Regions from separate parts of the Halanaerobium sehlinense genome, predicted to be linked through region 1. Evidence: riboswitches for the same ligand, from Rfam matches in the RefSeq annotation. Region 1 holds a riboswitch; the other holds the start of a gene.

The links. Region 1 has a riboswitch for lysine ahead of ACZ446_RS08920 (Na+/H+ antiporter NhaC family protein). Riboswitches for the same ligand answer to the same signal wherever they lie in the genome.
Region 2: another riboswitch for lysine. It lies ahead of ACZ446_RS06815 (diaminopimelate decarboxylase family protein); the one in region 1 lies ahead of ACZ446_RS08920 (Na+/H+ antiporter NhaC family protein).

The regions. Positions count from the first base shown of each region.
Region 1 covers NZ_AP042442.1:1,809,373-1,817,695, reverse strand. Annotated here, with positions in the region: gene ACZ446_RS08925 (EAL domain-containing protein) at 1-273, shown strand, start outside; gene ACZ446_RS08920 (Na+/H+ antiporter NhaC family protein) at 298-1,839, opposite strand; lysine riboswitch at 1,951-2,136, opposite strand; gene ACZ446_RS08915 (YlbL family protein) at 2,336-3,346, shown strand; gene ACZ446_RS08910 (tRNA(Met) cytidine acetate ligase) at 3,352-4,638, opposite strand; gene pta (phosphate acetyltransferase) at 4,828-5,826, shown strand; gene ACZ446_RS08900 (acetate/propionate family kinase) at 5,860-7,056, shown strand; gene ACZ446_RS08895 (YceD family protein) at 7,128-7,604, shown strand; gene rpmF (50S ribosomal protein L32) at 7,623-7,796, shown strand; gene plsX (phosphate acyltransferase PlsX) at 7,947-8,323, shown strand, end outside.
Region 2 covers NZ_AP042442.1:1,420,022-1,428,344, forward strand. Annotated here, with positions in the region: gene ACZ446_RS06790 (alpha/beta hydrolase) at 1-769, shown strand, start outside; gene ACZ446_RS06795 (quaternary amine ABC transporter ATP-binding protein) at 1,021-2,199, shown strand; gene ACZ446_RS06800 (ABC transporter substrate-binding protein) at 2,275-3,213, shown strand; gene ACZ446_RS06805 (ABC transporter permease) at 3,310-4,158, shown strand; gene gdhA (NADP-specific glutamate dehydrogenase) at 4,264-5,580, opposite strand; lysine riboswitch at 5,864-6,052, shown strand; gene ACZ446_RS06815 (diaminopimelate decarboxylase family protein) at 6,194-7,426, shown strand; gene dapA (4-hydroxy-tetrahydrodipicolinate synthase) at 7,428-8,306, shown strand; gene ACZ446_RS06825 (4-hydroxy-tetrahydrodipicolinate reductase) at 8,303-8,323, shown strand, end outside.

The DNA.
Region 1 (8,323 bases):
CAAAAATTCCCTATTGATTATTTAAAGATTGATATTTCTTTTATAAGAAACATGAACACAAACCAAGACAGCCAGAATATCGTGGAATCAATAGTTAATATTGCTCATCTGCTTAATTTAAAAACTATTGCAGAGGGTGTAGAAACAGAATCCCAGCTTAATAAACTTAACAAATTGGAGAATGACTATGTGCAGGGTTATTATTTTGCTAAGCCAATGTCAGCAGCTGAAATTGAAAAAAATTATAGCATTAAAAAAACCGCTGTTAATTAACAGCGGTTTTGTAATCTCTACTTACTAAACTAGTTCATCTGCTTTTTTACCAATCACACTTACTATAACATATAAAGCGATTAAACCTATTGGTAATGAATAAAGGGCTGAAATCCCAAAACCCGCTGGTAAGAAACCAAATAGGGCAGCAACTAAACCAACTGTTAAGGCATATGGCATCTGGGTAGTAACATGGTCCATATGATCTACAGCAGAAGCAGTAGAAGACATGATAGTTGTGTCTGAAATAGGTGAGCAGTGGTCACCCATAACACTTGCAGTTAAAACTGCTGCAATTGTAGGCAGCATTGGAATTCCAATTGAGTTAGCTAAAGGAATTGCCAGCGGCATTACTATTGCAACTGTACCCCAGGAACTTCCAATTGTAAAGGCAATAAAAGCAGAGAAAACAAAAATCATTACAGGTACAATTTCAGGTATTATATTACCTTCTAAAATAGAAACTAAAAAATTTGCAGTACCTAAGTCATCAGTAATACTTCCAATTGACCAGGCTAAAACAAGAATTAAACAGGCAATAAACATTGATTTTGCACCATCAATCCAACCATCAACAGTTTCACTAATTGTCAAAATACCTTTTGCAAAAGCAAGAATTCCAGCAATAAAACTACCACTAATTGCTGCCCATAAAAGAACAATACTGGCATCTGCATTTCCAAAAGCATCTCTGATTGAAGTTCCAGCTTCTAAACCGCCTCCATTATACCAGAGACCGATTAGGGTAACTAAAATAACACCAATAATAGGTAAAAATGAATTTGTAAAAGTAAAACTTTCACCTTCAGGCTGTTCGATTTCTTCCATTTCCTGTGAAACCATTGGTGTTGATCCAGGTCTTAAAGTTTCTCCTGTAGAGCGGGCTCTTTTTTCAGCTTTTAACATTGGGCCAAAGTCTTTGGCTGTAAAAATAATAATTAAAGCAAAACCAAGGGCAAAAATACTATAAAAGCGATAAGGTATTGTCTGCACAAAAGTTCCATAAGCACTCATTTCTAATCCTAAAGAGTCAAAGCCATCTCTAATAACACCAACTTCAAAAGCAATCCAGGTTGAAATTGGAACAATACTAGAAACTGCAGCAGCAGTTAAATCGACTATAAAAGCTAATTTTTCTCTTGAAATTTTCATTTTATCTGTAATTGGACGCATTGTATTTCCTACAATCAAGGTGTTTGCATAGTCATCAAAGAAGATAAGTACACCCATTACCCAGGCGGCAAACTGTGTTTTAACAACTGAATTTGCTCTTTCAGCAACGTATTCACCAATTGCAATAATTCCACCTGATTTGTTTATGATTCCAATCATTCCACCCATAGCTAATAAAAATAATATGATTCCAGCATTCCAGGAATCTGCAAGAGATGCTAAAATATAATTATCCAAAGTATGCATAAAAGCAAAAAGTGGATTATATGCATTTGTAATTAATGCACCTGCAAAAACTCCTAAAAATAATGATAATACAACCTGCTTACTCCACCAGGCTAAAATAATTGCCAGCAGTGGCGGCAGTAAAGAAATAATTCCATAACTTTCCATAATAGATCCTCCTTGTTTTTTGTTTTAATTAGCAATTAATTTTAAAGGCATAAAAAATACCCAGCGATATGCCGGGTTAATAGCAAAAATCGCCTCATTTTCTTGATTGTTACTTGAGATAGCACAACATAATAAATAAATTATTATGACAGTTCTGTATATCTTATACACAGACCCAGTAGATTTTTAGAACCATAAAAACCCACTTCGGCAGAAAAACCTTTCACTTTTAATTTATGATCCTGGTTCAGGATAAATATAAAAGTTAATAATTTTTTCCGCACCTCTACCTCATCAAAAAATGAGGTATTTTATGATTAGTTAAACTGCTAATCAAATCTCAGATATTCAATTTATAACGATTATAACTTAGCAAATAATCGATGTCAAGGAATCTACAAAAAAATTTTGCATTTAGAAGTATTTATCATATATAATAGTAGTGCTGGTTTTTGCAAATTTAACATTAAAAAATTATCTAAAGAGGAAGATAGATATGAAAAAGAAATATATAAATAAGTTTTATTCACGCTTAATTGGAATAATTTTAATATTATTTGTAATAAGTAATTTTGTTCCTGTTCCTTACCAGGTTATGGAACCCGGAATAGCAGCAGAATTATCACCAATGATAAAAGTTAAAGATGGTTATGATAATCAGGGAGAGTTTTTATTAACGGCAGTTAGCAGCAGAAGGGCAATGGCCTGGGATTATTTTTATCTAAGCCTTTTTTCACCTGATGATAAAGAGTTAACTTCAATTGCTGATCAGCTGCCTGAAGATATGGAAATGAGTGAATATATCAATTTAATGGCTGAACTTATGGAAGAGAGTAAGCTTCAGGCTCAAGCAGTTGCTTTTAGGCAGGCTGGCTATGAGGTTCAGGTATCCGGAGAAGGGGCAGAAGTAGTAGAAGTTATGAAAGAGGGCTCAGCATATAATAACCTCAAAAAAGACGATTTAATAACTGCTGTTGATGGTAAAAAGGTGGAAATGGCTGCAGATGCTGTTAATATAATAAAAAATAGAAATATTGGTGATACAGTTGAAATTAAAGTTATCAGAGATGAGAAAGAGTTGGTCTTCAATTTAGAAACTGTAGAATTGGAAGGTAATGAAGGCAACCCTTCAATTGGAGTTTTAATTAGTTCCAGAGGTTTAGAATATGATATACCAGGTGAAGTTAGCTTTGAGACAGATAATATAATCGGTCCTTCAGCTGGTAGTGTTTTTACAATGGAAATTTATAACCAGCTGATTCCAGAAGATATTACAGGCGGCCGCAAAATAGCCGGAACCGGAACAATAAGTTTAGATGGTGAAATAGGTAGAATTGATGGGGTTAAATATAAAATTATGGCAGCCAAAGAAGTTGGTGTCGATTTATTTATTGTGCCGGAAGATAACTATGATACTGCTGTTGAATATGCTGATGGTTTAGAATTATTAAAGGTGAAAACAATTTCTGATATTATTAATTATTTAGAAGAGGATCTTAAACTATAACCTTATCATATTTTGATTAACCGCTGGTAAAAATCTCTGCGTGCCTGACTGTGTTCCTGATTTTCATATAAAAGTGCATAAAGATCACCTGCTACTAGATCATAGCTTAATGAAAGCTCGAGAGGATCTGAAGCTCCCAGGTTGATTCTATTTATTTTTTCGGCAGGATTGATGATAACTTCAGTCCTTGCTTCAGCCTGCAGTTTAGAAAGCAGATATTCTTTACCTTTTTTTACACCCAGAACTCGTAGGTAATGTGGAGCATTATTCTCTGCTGCTGTAATTTTTGAAGCATCTAATGAAAAGTAAATTTGTAGAATTTTTCTTTTGATTTTGCTTTCTGTTAGATTTTTAGATTTTAAAGCTTCTAGAAATGACTCAGCGTTAGATTCTACTGCAGCTATATCGATAAAGCGGTTTTCCAAGCCATTACTGATACCTTTGTATTTTTTTAAATCTGAAGCCTGGAGACGTCTGATTTGATCTATAGTTTTTAATATTATTTGTTTTTTAGAATTATTTTTGACATATCTCCCTATTTCAACTTCATTTTTTAAGATAGCCCAGGCTGAATCTGGCATTAATTTTTTAACTGCTTTTAGAGCTTCTTTTTTTTCGCGATTATTAAATAAATTTCTAATTAAAGAGGCACTGGCATAATTTTTATTTATTTCTTGACTGTGATAATCAGTTCCAATTCTTTTGATAGTATATGCACTTATCTTAGATTTTAATTTAATTAATGATTTTAAATATTCTATTGCTAGGATATTATTTGGTGCTGCTAAAACTTCTTTTATTTTTTTTGCTTTAAATTCTGATAGATTATTATAGTCCTTATAATTGGTAAGTAATGCCCTGGCCCTGGCAGTTGGAAAATCCAAACCATTTTTTAAAAAAAATTGTAGTGAATTTTTGAAGGCAGTACTTTCTTTAGTTAAGGCTTCTGCGACAGCAGAGAGAAGATCAATTTCACCAGCTTCACTACCAAAAACGATTGAGTCAACAAGATTAGTTTTTTCCAGGCTTAAAATAGAGTAATGGGCAAAATATTCTGCGCTTCGGATATCATAAATAAAAGGCAACTCTAAAACTAGATCAGCACCACAGCTTAAAGCTTGTTTAGTTCTGGCCCATTTGTCGAGAATTGCTGCATCGCCACGCTGTGAAAAATTACCACTCATGATAACAATCAAATCATCATTTTGAGTAATCTCTCTACTTTTTTGAAGATGATATTGATGACCATTATGGAAAGGATTATATTCAACTATTAAGGCAGTTGCTTTCATTAGAAACACTCCAAATTATTAATTTAATATTTTAAATGTATTGTTTAAATTTAGACAAAAGTTTTACTTTTCGAACTTCTTTTAATAAAAAAGGGTTTGAAACTTTAATATAGTATTATATATATAATAGCAAATATATAAAAAAAGAACAAATAACTTATTTTTAAAACCACGGGGGAGGAAATTTAAATGGACGTATTAAAAGATTTCAAAGAAAAAGCTGCTTCTAATTTGCAGACAATTGTTTTTGCTGAAGGTGATGATGAAAGAATAATTAGAGCTGCAGCCGAGGTGGAATCAGAAAAATTTGCTAAAATAATAATTTTAGCTGAGCAGGATTCTATCCAAAAACAGGCTTCAGATTACGGAGTTGATTTAAGTGGGATTGAAATTATTGATCCCGAAAAATCTGATTACATAGCAGAATTTACAGATGAGTTTTATGAATTAAGAAAACATAAGGGAATTACAAAAGAAGAGGCTGAAAATATAGTAAAAGATCCTTTATACTTCGCTACCATGATGATTTATACCAATAAAGCAGATGGAATGGTTGCTGGAGCAGCCAATGCTACTGGAAATGTATTAAGACCTGCTTTTCAAATTGTTAAAACTGCTGAAGGTATTTCAACAGTTTCAAGTGCTATAATAATGGTTCTAAAGGATAAATCATTTGGTGAAGATGGAGTTTTAGTTGTATCAGATTGTGCAGTAAACCCAACTCCAAATTCAGAACAGCTGGCAGAAATCGCAATTACTACAGCAGATACAACAAAAAGACTGTTAGATTTTGAACCAAGAGTGGCTATGCTTTCGTTTTCAACAATGGGTAGTGCCAAACATGAGAATGTAGACAATGTTCGAAATGCAGTTAAAATTGCGCATGAAAATGCTCCCCACTTGAAAATTGATGGGGAAATGCAGGCTGATGCAGCACTGGTTGAAAGTGTTGGTGCCAGAAAAGCTCCTGGTAGTGAAATAGCAGGTAAAGCAAATGTATTAATTTTCCCAGACTTACAGTCAGGTAATATTGGCTATAAATTAGTTCAGAGACTGGCAGGTGCAGATGCAGTCGGACCAATTTTGCAGGGCCTTGCAGCACCGATTAACGATCTTTCTCGAGGTTGTTCTGTTGAAGATGTTATTAACTTAACTGCAATTACAGCAGTTCAAGCTCAAAATGAATAATTAAGTAATATTATAAACTCTAGGAGGAAAAGAATGAAAATACTTGTAATTAATAGCGGCAGTTCATCTCTAAAGTATCAATTATTCAATATGGAAACGGAAAGTGTGTTGGCAAAAGGACTTATTCAGAGAATTGGAATTGCTGATTCATATTTAGAATATGAAAATGGTAGTGGAGATGAAATTGTAATTGAAAAAGATATTCCTAACCATAAAGTAGGAATCGAATTGTTAATTGAAACCCTTTTATCAGAAGATCACGGAGTTTTAGAAAACATGGACGAAGTTGAAGCAATTGGACACCGAATTGTTCATGGTGGAGAAGCTTTTGCAGAATCAACAATCATTGATGAAGAAACAATAAAAAAATTGGAGGCTGTTTCTGACTTAGCACCTCTGCATAACCCACCTAATATTATGGGAGTTAAGGTTTGCAAAGAATTGATGCCTGACAAACCACAGGTTGGTGTTTTTGATACAGCTTTTCATCAGAGTATGCCGGAAAAAGCATATATTTATGCTCTTCCTTACGAATATTATGAGGAATATGGAGTCAGAAGATATGGTTTTCATGGAACATCTCATGGTTATGTAGCTAAAAGAGCTGCCAAAATGATGGAGCGAGATTTATCTGAACTAAAAATTATAACCTGTCACCTTGGTAATGGAGCCAGTGTAGCTGCAGTTAAAAATGGAAAATCTGTTGACACAAGTATGGGCCTAACTCCACTTGAAGGATTAGTTATGGGAACCCGCTGTGGAGATATTGATCCAGCGATTATTCCATTCATTATGGATAAAGAAAACATTTCTGCTTCTGAGATGGACGATATTTTAAATAAGAAAAGTGGTCTGCTGGGAGTCTCTGGAGTCAGCAGTGACTCACGTGATGTAGAAGATGCAGCAGCTGCAGGTAACCATCAGGCAGAAATTGCAATAGAATTATTTAATTATAGAGTTAAAAAATACATCGGCGCTTATTCAGCTGCAATGGGTGGTGTTGATGCAATTGTCTTTACTGCAGGTATTGGAGAAAATTCAATCGATACTCGTGCAGGGATTTTAGAAGGGCTAGAATACTTAGGTGTTGAGCTCGATCAGGAGGCTAATGACTGCCGCGGAAAAGAAGTCTTTATTTCTACCGCTGATTCTAAAGTTAAAGCGATGGTTGTTCCAACAAATGAGGAATTAGTAATTGCAAAAGATACAATGGAATTAATAAATCAGTAAATTTTTGCTTGACAGTTCAGGCTACTTTTTATATAATAAAACGTGGCTATTTACAGGGGTGATCAAATAAATTGTATATTAACCTCAGTGATTTAAAAGAAATCGGAGGCAGAAAAAATGTCTCACTGGAGCTTGAATTTCACAATTTAGAATTTGTCGATCGTGAAATTGAAATAAAAGATAAGGTTCAGCTTGAACTTGAAATTTATAATACCGAGGATTCTTTTCTTGTTCAGGGAACTTTAGAAGCTGAACTAATTTTAAGCTGCAGTCGTTGTTTGCAAAAGTATAGTTCTCCAATAAAATTGGATATTTCTGAAGATGTAATAAAAAGTGAAATGGAAGATGAGGAAGAACTATATTTAGACGATATAATTGTGGATAATATAATTCTATCCTTACCAATGAAACCTCTCTGTTCTGAAGATTGTAAAGGCATTTGTCCTCAATGTGGTCAGGATTTAAATCAGGGAGAATGTGATTGTGAGATAGAGACAGTAGATCCTCGTCTGGCAAAACTTAAAGAATTTTATAATGATGAAGAATAATTAAAGGAGGTGTATAGAATGGCTGTACCTAAGAAACGGACTTCTAAAACACGTAAGCGAAAAAGACGTACTCATAAAAAATTGAGTGCTCCTAGTCTTGTAGAATGTTCAAACTGCCATGAGAAAATTTTACCTCATCATGTATGTCCAGAATGTGGACATTATGATGGAAAAAAGGTGAGCGGAAATTAAATCATTTTAGATAAACAGAGATCTCTGAACTGGAGATTCTCTGTTTTTTTCTTGCCATAAACTTGCATTTGACCGACGGTTGAGATATAATGTTTTGCAAATGATAAAGATATAAATTTTTGTTTTTTTGGACTCTGGGAGGCGGCAATATTGTATAGAATAGCTGTAGATGTAATGAGTGGAGAAAAAGCCCCATCCGAATTAATTAAGGGAGCTTTAAAGGCTTTTAAAGAAGATAAAGAAATAGAATTGACCCTGATTGGTGAATATGATATTATAAGCGAAGAGTTAGCAAAAACTGACTATGATTCGAAAAGGCTTAAAATTGAAAATGCTGATCAGATTATTACTATGGACGAATCACCAATTAAAGCTCTGCGCAAAAAAAAGAATGCCACAGTAAATGTTGGGTCAGCTCTTTTAAAAAAAGCAGAAGTTGATGCTTTTATATCTCCAGGTAATACAGGTTCAGTAATGGCAGCTGGCTTATTACGAGTTGGAAGGATTAAAGGGGTTTCCAGACCACC
Region 2 (8,323 bases), 390 kb from region 1:
TTCAAATGTTTTGGGAATGTCTTCAACAATGAATGTAATAACTCCGGAGAATAGGGAAAATCAGACTAAGGCTCAAATTAGAACTGCTTCTTATCCGTACCCAGTTCTTTATTTATTACATGGCCTTTCTGATGACCATACGGCCTGGCAGAGAAAGACTTCAATTGAAAGATATGCAACTAAATATGGGCTGGCAGTTGTAATGCCTGCTGTCCACCGCAGTTTTTATACTGACATGAAGTTTGGAAATGACTACTTTACATTTATCAGCCAGGAGCTGCCTGAAGTGGTGGAAAAATTATTTCCTATTAGTAATAAAAGAGAAGGTACCTTTACAGCTGGTCTTTCGATGGGCGGCTATGGTGCTTTTAAACTTGCTCTCAGCAGGCCTGAAAAATTTGCTGCAGCTGCCAGTATTTCAGGAGTAGTTAATATAAATATTGTAAACAGTCCGGAAAATTTTGAAGAAAAGCAAAAATTAAAAAGAGAATTTGAATTAATATTTGGCAACTTAAAAAATATAAAAAATACAGAAAATGATCTTTTTCAGCTGCTGGCAAAATTGAAAAATAAAAAGGTTGAAATTCCAGCATTATATCAATGCTGTGGTAGAGATGATTTTCTCTATCAAAACAATCTCGAATTTAAAGCTTTTTGCCGCGAAAATAAAATTAAGCTTGAATATAATGAAGAAGAAAATGCAGCTCATGAATGGGATTATTGGGATCGGAAGATTTTAGATGTGATAAGATGGCTTCCTATTAAATAAATTAATAATAGAGTGACAATTTTTACTTTAAGAACATCGTTTGACAGACCAAACTCAGTTTGTTATTCTATTAAAGAAGCTAAGTTTGTGGGATAAAATTATCCCGCGTTATTATCAGACTCTAATCTCTGCTGATAATTTAAGGATACTAAAATTAAGCATAAGGTTTAGAATTTGTTCAATTCGGACATTTTCTAAACCTTTTTTTGTGCCAGCAAACTTTTAAAAAATAAAATAAAGAGGTGAAAACATTGAAAATAAAAGCAGAAAATCTCTATAAGATTTTCGATGGCAGAGGCCAGAAAGAAATTGAAATGCTCAAAGATGGAATGGGCAAAGATGATATTTTAGAAAAAACAGGGGCCACAGTTGGAATCAATGATGCCAGCTTTGAAGTAGAAGAAGGAGAAATTTTTGTAATCATGGGTCTTTCAGGAAGTGGTAAGTCAACACTGCTTAGAACTTTAAATAGACTTGTAGAACCAACAGCTGGGAAAATTGAAATTGATGGTACAAATATTATGGATTTAAATAAAGATGAGCTTAGAAAATTTAGAAAAGAAAAGTTTGGAATGGTTTTTCAAAACTTTGCTCTTTTCCCTTACAGAACAGTTTTAGAAAATGCTGAATTTGGACTGGAGATTCAGGGGATGGACAAAGATAAAAGAAGAGAAAAGGCCATGACAGCTTTAAAACAGGTTGGGCTGGAAGGATATGAAGATCAAAAACCTGATCAGCTTAGTGGTGGTATGCAGCAGCGAGTTGGTTTGGCACGTGCTTTAGCTGTTGATACAGATATCTTACTGATGGATGAACCATTTAGTGCTTTAGATCCACTAATCAAAAAAGATATGCAGGATAAACTCCTTGACCTTTATGAACATATAGATAAAACGATTGTTTTTATAACTCATGACCTGGATGAAGCACTCAAATTAGGTGACAGAATTGCAATTATGAAAGATGGTGAAATTGTTCAGGTTGGTAATCACGAAGAAATTTTGACAAATGCTGAAAATGATTATGTAGCAGAATTTGTACAGGATGTTAATCGATCACGTGTTTTAACAGCCGAAGATATTATGGATAATCCAAAAGCTGTCCTATATAAACAGGATGGCCTGAGAACTGCACTGCATAAAATGCGCCACAATGAACTGGGCAGTATTTTTGTGCTGGGAGAAAATAGGAAGTATAGAGGCATTGTTACAATTGAAGATGTAGTTGAATCACTAAATAATGATCAGGAAAGTTTAGAAGAAATCATTAAAGAAGTTCCTTTAGCAGAACCAGAAGAAAGTGTTAATGATCTTTTCTCTAAGATTGCAGATATTGATACACCTTTACCAGTTTTAGATGAAGATCAAAAGTTAAAAGGTGTAATTGTAAAAACTAATGTAGTAGCTAATTTAGCTTCAGAAAAAGTTTAAAAATAATCAATATAATATTTAAAACAAGTAAAAGGATTTAGTAAATTAATTAATAATATCTCTGGAGGGATATAAATGAATAACAAAAAATTAATTTCAACTTTATTAATTGTTTTATTAGGATTTGGACTATTTGCAGCAGTACCACAGGCTGCAGCTCAGGATGATACAGTTGATTTTGGTTATGTACAGTGGCCTGGAGTTACAATTAAAACTCATGTAGCAGCTAAAGTTGCTGAATACTTAGGTTATGAAACTAAAATGACAGCAGCCTCACAGGCAATAATCTTTAAAAGTTTAGAAACTGAAGATCTGGATGTCTTTTTAGGGAACTGGCTGCCGACTATGAAAATGCATTTTAATGAATATGAGGAAAAGGGAATAGTTCATAATGTAAGAGTTAATCTAGAAGATGTTGTTTATCAGACTGCAGTACCAGAATATGTATATGAAGCAGGAGTTAAATCTCTGGCTGATTTACAGGAACATGCTGAAAAGTTCAATAGTACAATTTATGGAATTGAGCCCGGTAATGATGGTAATATAATTATCCAAGATGCCATTGATAATAACACATATAACTTAGGTGACTGGACACTACAGGCTAGTTCTACTGCTGGAATGCTTTCTTCTGTTCAGAGAGCAGTTAACAATGAAGAATGGATTGCATTTAATGGCTGGAAACCCCATTATATGAACGTATTATTTGATCTAAAATATCTTTCTGATCCAGAAGGCATCTGGGGAGAAAACGATAGTGTTTACACTGTAGCCAGAAATGGTTATCAGGATGAAAATCCTAATTTCTACAAATTCTTAGAACAATTTAAAGTAACTGCTCCGATCCAGAATAAATGGATTGATGAATATCAAAATAAAGAACGTGATCCAGAAGTAGTTGCAGAAGAATGGATTGCAAATAATTTAGATGTTGTTAATCAGTGGGTATTTGGAGTAAAAACAACAGATGGTAGAATGGGTAGAAAAGCAATAGCTGAAATTGTAAGTAAATAGTAATATTTAAATGAAAAATAATTAATAATAAATACTAAATAAGATAAGATACTGGTGGCTTTAAACTTTGATGCCACCAGTAAAAATTTAATAAGGATGGTGATTATTATTAACAATATTCTTGAATTACTAACAACAAAAATTCCTCTGGGGAATTGGATAGAAAATTTAGTTGATTTTTTAATAAATAATTTTAGTGGACCTTTAAATGCTTTTTCTTCTTTAATAGAATCGATTGTGGGAGGAGTAGAAACAGTTCTCTCATTTCCACATCCACTTGTTTTTATTGCAATATTTGCTTTAATTGCCTGGAAGTTGAAGGGGAAAAAGATGGCAGCTTTTGTTGCACTGGGTTTGGCTCTAGTTTTAAATATTGAAATGTGGGATCCCTTAATTATAACACTGTCATCAATTATAACTTCTGTTTTGATAGCACTTGTAATTGGAATTCCAGTTGGTATTATCAAAGCACATAATAAAGCTGTAGATTTAATAACTCGTCCTATTTTGGACTTTATGCAGACAATTCCACCCTTTGTTTATTTGATCCCTGCATTAATGTTCTTTGGTTTAGGTAATGTCTCTGGAGTAATTGCAACTGTAGTTTTTGCAATTGCACCTCCAATAAGGTTAACTTATTTGGGAATCAAACAGGTAGATGAAGAGTTAGAGGAAGCAGGACATGCCTTTGGTGCTAACTGGTGGCAGATTTTATTCAAAATTGAACTACCAGGAGCTATGCCTTCAATCATGATGGGAATTAATCAGTGTATTATGCTCTCACTATCAATGGTTGTAATTGCAGCTATGATTGGTGCAGGTGGACTCGGTAAACCAGTACTTCGTTCCTTAAACACGGTTGATATCGGCTTAGGATTTGAAGCCGGTCTGGGTGTAGTAATTATAGCAATGGTGCTTGATAGAATGTTTGGTAGAGATTCTTAAAGTAAATATAGAAAAGAAAAGCCCCGCCAGGATTATTTAAAATCTAAGCGGGGTTTATTATTATGAATATAATTTTTAATAGGATAAATAAGTTTGAAATCTAAATTAAACTACACCCTGATCAAGCATTGCATTGGCAACTTTTAAGAAACCAGCAATATTAGCGCCAGCCACTAAATCACCTTCCATGCCATATTCTGCAGCAACTTTACTTGCATCTTTGTAAATGCCGACCATGATTTTTTGGAGCTCCTGATCAACCTTATCAAATGTCCATTCATCAAACATTGCATTTTGAGTCATTTCGATTGCAGATGTTGCAACTCCACCAGCATTAGCAGCTTTGCCAGGAATATAAAATACTTCCTTATCTTTAACAATTTTAATTGCCTCTGGAGTTAGCGGCATATTAGCACCTTCACCAATAGCAATTACTCCATTATCAACTAATGTCTGGACATCTTCTGCATCCATTTCATTCTGGGTTGCACAGGGAAGAGCAATGTCACATTCAATAGACCAGATATCTGTACAGTTATCACAGTATTCTGCTTCAGGATATTCGTCTAAATATTCTTTAATTCTACCCCGTCTTTCTTCCTTGATTTCTTTTACTAACTCTAAATCAATTCCGTTTTCATCATATAAATAACCGGAAGAATCACTCATTGCAACAACTTTTGCTCCCAACTGGGTAACTTTTTCATTAGCATAAATTGCTACATTACCAGAACCTGAGATAACAACCTTTTTATCATTTAAAGATACCTTATGATCTTTCAGCATTTCTTCTAGTATGTAAACCAGACCATAGCCTGTTGCCTCAGTCCGAACCAGACTTCCACCCCAGTCAAGACCTTTACCTGTTAAAACACCAGCTTCATATCTATTTTTGATTCTCTTGTACTGACCAAAAAGATAACCAATTTCTCTACCACCAACACCGATATCTCCTGCAGGTACATCAGTTTTATCACCAATATGACGTGACAATTCTGTCATGAAACTCTGGCAGAAGCGCATAACTTCCTGATCAGATTTACCCTTAGGATCAAAATCACTACCACCTTTACCTCCACCAATAGGACGTCCGGTTAGTGCATTTTTAAAGATTTGTTCAAAACCTAAAAATTTAACAATCCCTGCATAAACTGAAGGATGGAATCTTAATCCACCTTTATAGGGACCTAAAGCTGAGTTATATTCTATTCTGAAACCACGATTAACATGTGTTTTACCCTGATCATCTACCCAGGGAACGCGAAAAATAATCTGTCTTTCTGGTTCAACAATTCTTTCTAAAATACCATTTTCCTCAAACTCTGGATGTTTTTCAAATACCGGATCTAAAGATTCTAAAACTTCTTCTACAGCCTGATGAAATTCTGCTTCACCAGGATTTCTTTCAACTACCTGTTCCATAACCTTTTCAGTATAACTATTCAAACTTCTCACTCCTCAATAAATATTTTCGATTGAACTATACAAATTAATATTAATATATATTTCTTTTAAAATCAATTATAAAAGCTATTTTTTCCATTGTATACAAGGATAATTGCATATAATGCCATTTAATCCAGACACCTATTTTGATAATTTAGCTTAAAAAAGCCGCTTAATTCTTGACAAGCTTTCTACTATTATATATACTTAAACAAAGTTCAAATAGAATAAATTTTAATAGGAAAATGCCTCATCAATCAGATGGGGTAGAGGCGCGAATTTAGATCAGTATTTTTCAATTAGGCTTAAACCGCTTTTGTTAAAAAAAGGCTAATTCGCCGAAGTATTCAGTCAGGGTTTAATGACTGTCTGCTGGGTCTGTATAAAATATGTGCAGAACTGTCATTAACAGCTTTATCCAGGCTGTTGATGTTGAGCTATCTCGAATGATGGAAGAGGTGATTTCTCTGATTAAGTATTTAACTCAGCGATTTCGCTGAGTTTTTGTTATATACCTATATATTTTTCTTTTATCACTAAATTATGATAGAATAAATGTAGTAAAAAAATATAAAAATGGAGTAGATTTATGAAAAAAATAACTATTGCCGAGAATAAAATTAGAGAGACAGTTGAAGAATTTGGAACCCCTTTTCATATCTATGATGAACAGGTTATTGTAGATCGCTTAAATACTTTAATTTCTTCCTTTGATTGGATTGATTTTAAAGAATATTTTGCTATTAAAGCTAATCCAAATCCTCATATTTTAAAGATTATGAAGGAAAATAGCTGTGGAGTTGATGCAGCAACTGTGACTGAAATTAAACTGGCTGAGGAAGTTGGTTTTAGTGGTGAGGATATTATGTTTACTTCTAACCTAACAACATTAGAAGCCTATCAATATGCAGTTGATAGAGGAGCCATCATTAATATTGATTATGCTCCTGATATTTATGAGCTTTTTGAAAATGGAATTATTCCGGAAAATATCTGCTTTAGATTAAATCCTGGTTCAATTGAAAATGAAATCATGGGTGATTCAAAGGAATCAAAATTTGGCTCAACAGCTGAACAGATCAGAGATGCAGTAGCTTTTTTAAAAGAAAATAAGATTAGCTCAATCGGTCTGCACACTATGGTTGTCTCTAACGAAAATGATCCTCAAATTTTTGGAGAATATACTGAAATGCTCTTTGAATTTGCCAGAAAAATAATTTCAGACTATGGTGTAGAAATTGATTTTATTAATATTGGGGGAGGCATTGGAATTCCCTATGAAAAAGAGCAAATTGTCGATGTTCAGGCAATTGCCCGAGAAGTTAAATCATCATATGATAAGATTCTTAAAGAAAACGGACTTGAGCCCAAGATTTTTATGGAATCCGGACGTTATATTACCGGTGAGTCTGGCTATTTGGTCACAAAAGTTATTAAGGAAAAAGAAACATATAAAAAATATCTGGGGGTAGATGCTTCAATGTCAGATCTAATGAGACCTGCAATGTATAGAAGTTACCACCACTTAACAAATATTGATGCAGAGGCGCGGGGAGAAAGCGAATTCGAAATTTATGATGTAATTGGCTCACTCTGTGAAAACAACGATAAATTTGCTATTGACCGCAAACTACCTAAAAGTAAATTGGGAGATTTATTAGTTATTCACGATACAGGTGCTCATGGTCACGCGATGGGCTTTAATTATAATGGAATGCTGAGAAATGGAGAATTTTTATATACTGTTGATGGGGAAGTAAAACAGATTAGAAGAGATGAGAGTTTTGAAGATTATACAACTACTATTATAGGGGGCTATTAATATGTTTAAAGGTGTAGGTACAGCATTGATCACTCCATTTAAGGATAATGGAGAGGTTGATTATGATTTATTTGAAAAGCTTTTAGATTATCAATTAGAAAACGAGGTTGATGCACTTGTTGTACTGGGGACTACAGGTGAATCTCCTACAGTTCATTTAGGAGAAAGAGAAAAATTAACAAAAATGGCAGTTGCCAAAGCTGATGGTGAAGTTCCAGTAATTGTTGGAACAGGAACCAATGATACTGTGAAAGTTATTGAGATGAATAAACTGGCTGAAGAAAATGGTGCTGATGGAGCTTTAATTGTAACTCCATATTATAATAAAACTAGTCAGGCAGGTTTGGTTGACCACTTTACCCATATTGCAAGAGAAACTGAGCTGCCGATCATTGCTTATAATGTTCCGTCCAGAACCGGAGTTAATATCGAGCCGGAAACTTTTAAGAAAATGGCTGAAATGGAAAACAACATTGTTGCTATCAAAGAAGCAAGTGGAGACATGAGTCAGATTTTAAATGTAATAGAAATTGCTGGTGATGAAAAAACTATTCTTTCCGGAAACGATGATCAGACATTACCCTTAATGATGTCTGGAGGTCAGGGAGTTATTTCAGTATTTTCTAATTTAATGCCGGGAGTGATGAAAAAAATTACTTCTCACATTTTGGCTGAAGAATATCAGGCAGCCAGAGACTTACACTATAAATATCTTAAATTAATGCGGTTAATTTTTATTGATGTAAATCCAATTCCAATTAAATTTGCAATGCAGCAGATCGGTTTGTCAAACAATAACTTAAGACGTCCTTTAATTAATCTGAGTCAGAAAGATCAGGAGCTAATTTTAAATGAAATGAAGGAGCTTGATATTGTATGAAATATGGAATCATAGGC